Regions from separate parts of the Micromonospora sp. DT227 genome, predicted to be linked through region 2. Evidence: riboswitches for the same ligand, from Rfam matches in the RefSeq annotation. Region 2 holds a riboswitch; the other holds the start of a gene.
What was found. Region 2 has a riboswitch for thiamine pyrophosphate ahead of thiE (thiamine phosphate synthase). Riboswitches for the same ligand answer to the same signal wherever they lie in the genome.

Region 1 (2,381 bases), on a different contig from region 2:
CGGCCACGTTCGCCCGCTGCTCGGTGGCCACCCGCTGCATCGTCGACGTCACCGTCGCCAGGTACGCCTCGGCGCTCACCGTCATGCCTCCTCCGTCCCTCGGACCCGGGCCAGGACCGCCTCGGCCAGCGGGCCCGGGGCCTCGTCGGGGATCCAGTGGCTGACGCCGGACAGGGTCACGAACCGGTAGTCGCCGGTGACGTGTCCCGCGCACGCCTCGGCGGCGGTCCGGCCGACCGCCACGTCCTTGTCGCTCCAGACGTACGTGGTCGGCACCGCCACCGGGCCGACCGCCTTCATGTCCGACCCGCTCATCGCGCGGTACCAGTTCAACGCCGCGGTGAGCGCCCCCGGCTCCCGCATCGGGTCGGCGTACCGGGCGATGGTGGCCGCGTCGCCGACGCCGCGCAGCAGCCGGCGCAGCGCGGCGCCGTGCAGCGCCAGCAGCACCTTCTCCGCCTTGCCCGGCATCCGGAACAGCGCCATGTAGGCGGACTTGGCCTTCTGCCGGGGGTCGTTGGCGAGCGCGTGGCCCATCGCGGCCGGGTGCGGCACCGACACCGCGGTCAGCGTCCGCACCCGCTCCGGGTGCGCCGCCGCCAGGCCCCAGGCCACGATCGCGCCCCAGTCGTGGCCGACCAGGTGCGCGGTGGTCACCCCGAGCGCGTCCAGCACGGCCGCCGCGTCGGCCACCAGCTCCGGAATCCGGTACGCCTCGACCGCCGCCGGCCGCGCGCCGGGCGAGTAGCCGCGCTGGTCGAGCGCGTACGTGCGCAGCCCGGCGGCGTGCAGCGCGGGCGTCACCGCGTCCCACTCGCCGGAGTGCTGCGGAAAGCCGTGCAGCAGCAGGACGGGGTCGCCGCCCTCGGGGCCGCCGGTGCGTACCTCGAACGTCAGATTTCGCGCCTCGACCTGCATGATCGCCAGCCTACCGACAGTCGCCCTGCTGGGCCCGGCCCCGACGTCGGTGCTAGCGTCTGCGACGAGACAACTTCACATCCGACAGGGGAGCGCACAGCGCTGAGAGTGCGGGCCGGTGCCCGCAGACCCTCGAACCTGATCTGGGTAATGCCAGCGCAGGGAGTTCGGTCGACCTCCAGCCGCGTCGACGTCCGGCATTCCGGGCGCGGCGTGCGTCTTCTCCTGGTTCCTCACCACGAACTGGGAGCCACCATGAACCACACCGACAGCAACCGCTGGCGTACCGTCGACATCGTCGTCGCCTCGGTCATCGCCGTCGCCTTCGGCGTCGTCTTCTGGGCCTGGGGCCTGCTCTGGAGCGCCACCGACGCGGCGTTCGCGTTCTTTCCGCCGGCGCAGGCGGTGCTCTACGGCGTGTGGCTGATCCCGGCGGTGCTCGCCGGCCTGATCATCCGCAAGCCGGGCGCCGCGCTCTACTGCGAGACGGTGGCCGCGATCGTCTCCGCGCTGCTGGGCAGCCAGTGGGCGGGCATCGTGATCCTCCAGGGCCTGATGCAGGGCATCGGCGCGGAGTTGGCGTTCGCCGCGTTCCGCTACCGCTCGTTCAAGCTGCCGGTGGCGGTGCTGGCCGGCGCGCTGACCGGCCTGGGCGCGGCGATCTTCGACTTCGTCTACTGGAACAAGGCGTACGAGCTGACCTCCTACCGCATCCCGTACGCGCTCATCACGATCGTCAGCGCCACGATCGTCGCCGGCTTCGGCGCGTGGGTGCTCACCCGCGCGCTGGCCAACACCGGCGTCCTGGACCGCTTCCCCGCCGGCCGCGACCGAGCCCTGGTCTGAGGGGTCCCGCCGTTGATCAAGGAGTTCGCGTCGGCGGCGGGCGCTTTCCCTGACGCGAACTCCTTGATCAACGAGGCTGGGGAGGGGGTGGCGCGGTGAGCGGGGTGGTTCTGCGGGGGTTCGGGTGGCGGCACGGGGGACGGAGACGCTGGGCGGTGCGCGGGGTTGACCTGCGGGTCGAGAGCGGGGAGCGGGTGCTGCTGCTCGGGGCCTCCGGTGCCGGGAAGAGCACGCTGCTGGCGGCGCTGGCCGGGCTGCTGCCGGAGGACTCCGGCGAGCAGGAGGGCACCGTCGAGATCGACGGGCTGGACCCGCGCAAGGCGCGCGAACGCGTCGGCGTGGTGTTCCAGGACCCGGAGACCCAGCTCGTGATGGCCCGCTCCGGCGACGACGTCGCGTTCGGGCTGGAGAACCGCGGCGTGCCGGCCGAGGAGATCTGGCCCCGGGTCGACGAGGCGCTGTGCCGGGTCGGCTTCCCCTACCACCGGGACCGGCCGACCGCCGCGCTCAGCGGCGGCGAGCAACAGCGGCTGGCCCTCGCCGGGGCGCTCGCGCTGCGGCCGGGGCTGCTGCTGCTCGACGAGCCGACCGCCAACCTCGACCCGGCCGGCGCCACG
Region 2 (2,381 bases):
CTCCGGGCGGCGCAGCACGTCGTCGGCGGTGAACCTCAGCACGATCCAGCCGGCGGCGCGGAGCGCGTTGAGGCGTGCCACGTCCCGCCGGAACCGGGCCCGTTCCCGGTGCTGGTCGCCGTCGTACTCGACCGCGAGGCGCAGCGCCGGCCAGGCCAGGTCCACCCGGGCCAGGAAGCGCCCGCCGGCGCGCACCTCGTGCTGGGCGGTCAGCGGGCCGAGGCCGGCGTCGAGGAGGAGCAGCCGCAGACGCGTCTCCATCGGGGACTCGCTCAACGGCTCGGCCAGCGCCAACACCTCGCCTAGCAGCGGAGCGCCCGGCCAGCCCGGGTGTGCCGCGGCGTAGGTTCGCAGGGCAGGCAGCGTCACCACCCGCCGACGCAGCAGCGCGTCCACGGCGACCAGTGCTTCCGCCCGGGGAGCGGAGCGGCCCAGGTCGAACGCGGTACGCAGCGGTGTGGTGACCGGCAGTCCGGCGAACCGGATGCGGTCCCGCTCCGGTAACGGCGACCTGATCACGCGTAACCGCGGATGCGGGCGCAGCCGAACGGCCGTCGGCAGCAGCGCGGTCACCGGGGCGTTTCGGGCGAGCAGGTCCGCGCCGAACAGATGGGCGGCGCTGCGGCCGGCCAGCGCGGCGTCCGGCGGCAGCCGCAACCCGACCGCGTCGCACCACATCCGGTGGTCGTCGGCGCGGTATGCGTCGCGGTGCACGTACACGTCGGGCAGCAGGCGGACCCACGTCGGCCCGCGCAGCATCGGCCGGGTGAGCAGCCCTTCGTTGACGGCTCGGCTACCCCGGAACGGCAAAATCGCCAGGCAACGCGGGACGCGGGCGTGGGTCGACATCCCGGCAGCGTGTCGTCACTCGACGGTCACCCGCCGTCCCGGTCCGCCGGGTGGTGCGGTCCTGGGAAAAAACTCACCCGGTCTTCCGTACGGCGGGGAGGCGTCGTACGGTAGGCCGCAAGTGACCCACGGGAGCCCGGTGTGGACCGGGCTGAGAGGGGGGCTGACAGCCCCCGACCGTTGAACCTGATCCGGGTAATGCCGGCGCAGGGAGGAGCGTTGCCGTGCCGTCCCTGGGACGACTGCATCTCATCACCGACACCCGACCGGGGCGGGATCCGCTCGGCGTGCTGCGTGCCGCCCTGCCGGTGGGCCGCGCCGAACTCGTCGTGCAGGTCCGCGTGACGGACGACGCCACCGACCGGGAGGCGTACGAGCTGGCCCGCCGGGTGGTCGAGGCGTGCCGGCCGTACGGCACGTGCTGCCTGGTCAACGACCGGTTGCACGTGGCGCTCGCGGTGGGCGCGGCCGGTGGCCACGTCGGGGCGGACGACCTGCCGGTGGCCGCCGCCCGCCGGGTGCTCGGCGTCGACGCGGTGCTCGGCGCGACCGCCCGGGAGCCGGGCACCGCCCGGGCCGCGGTCGCCGCCGGAGCGAGCTACCTGGGCGTGGGCCCCTGCCACGCCACCACCACGAAGCCGGGGCTGCCCGCGCCGATCGGCCCGGACGGGGTACGCGCGGTCTCCGAGGCGGTGACCGTGCCGGTGATCGCCATCGGCGGGGTGACCGCCGCGGCGGTGCCGGCGCTGCGGGCGGCCGGGGCGTACGGGGTGGCGGTGGTCGGCGCGCTGTCCGAGGCGGCCGACCCGGCGCGCGCCACCGCCGAGCTGCTCGGTGCGCTGACGTGTTAAGCGGGGCCCCTTCCTCTACCAAAAGCGTTAACCGGGGGCCCGGCCTTACCGATGTGGGGGTGGTGGGGGCGGGGCCGGTGGGGCTGGCGATCGCGTGGCGGTGCGCGCAGCGCGGGCTGCGGGTGAGCGTGTACGACGACCGGCCCGGGTCGGGCGCGTCGCGGGTGGCCGCCGGCATGCTCGCCCCGGTCGCCGAGGCGTACTTCGGCGAGCGGGAGCTGACCGGGCTGCTCGTCGAGTCCGCGGCCCGGTGGCCGGCGTTCGCCGCCGAGCTGGCCGAGGCGAGCGGCGTCGACCTGGGCCACCGCACCGAGGGCACGCTGGTGGTCGGGCTCACCGCCGACGACCTGGCCGAGGCGGGGCGGCTGTGGTCGTACCAGCAGGGGTTGGGGTTGCCGATCACGCCGCTGCGCCCGTCGGCGCTGCGCGACCGCGAGCCGGCGCTGGCCACCCGGGTGCGCGGCGGCGCGGTCGCGCCCGGCGACCACCAGGTCGACCCGCGTCGCCTGGTCGCCGCGCTGCGGGTCGCGGCGGAGCGGGCCGGCGTGACGTTCCGGCCGACGCGGGTCGGCACGCTGTCCGAGGTGGACGCGCGGGTCACCGTGGTCGCGGCCGGCTGCGGCGCGGCGGCGCTGACCGGGCTGCCGGTCCGGCCGGTGAAGGGCCAGGTGCTGCGGCTCC

Region 1: it holds a riboswitch for thiamine pyrophosphate, as region 2 does, so the genes downstream of both, ACLQ2W_RS18430 (ECF transporter S component) here and thiE (thiamine phosphate synthase) in region 2, are expected to answer to the same signal.

Annotation. Positions count from the first base shown of each region.
Region 1 covers NZ_JBNCLA010000005.1:80,095-82,475, reverse strand. Annotated here, with positions in the region: gene ACLQ2W_RS18440 (sugar isomerase domain-containing protein) at 1-85, opposite strand, end outside; gene ACLQ2W_RS18435 (alpha/beta fold hydrolase) at 82-918, opposite strand; TPP riboswitch at 995-1,101, shown strand; gene ACLQ2W_RS18430 (ECF transporter S component) at 1,174-1,764, shown strand; gene ACLQ2W_RS18425 (ABC transporter ATP-binding protein) at 1,860-2,381, shown strand, end outside.
Region 2 covers NZ_JBNCLA010000002.1:562,478-564,858, reverse strand. Annotated here, with positions in the region: gene ACLQ2W_RS11550 (DUF559 domain-containing protein) at 1-849, opposite strand, end outside; TPP riboswitch at 968-1,079, shown strand; gene thiE (thiamine phosphate synthase) at 1,074-1,700, shown strand; gene thiO (glycine oxidase ThiO) at 1,694-2,381, shown strand, end outside.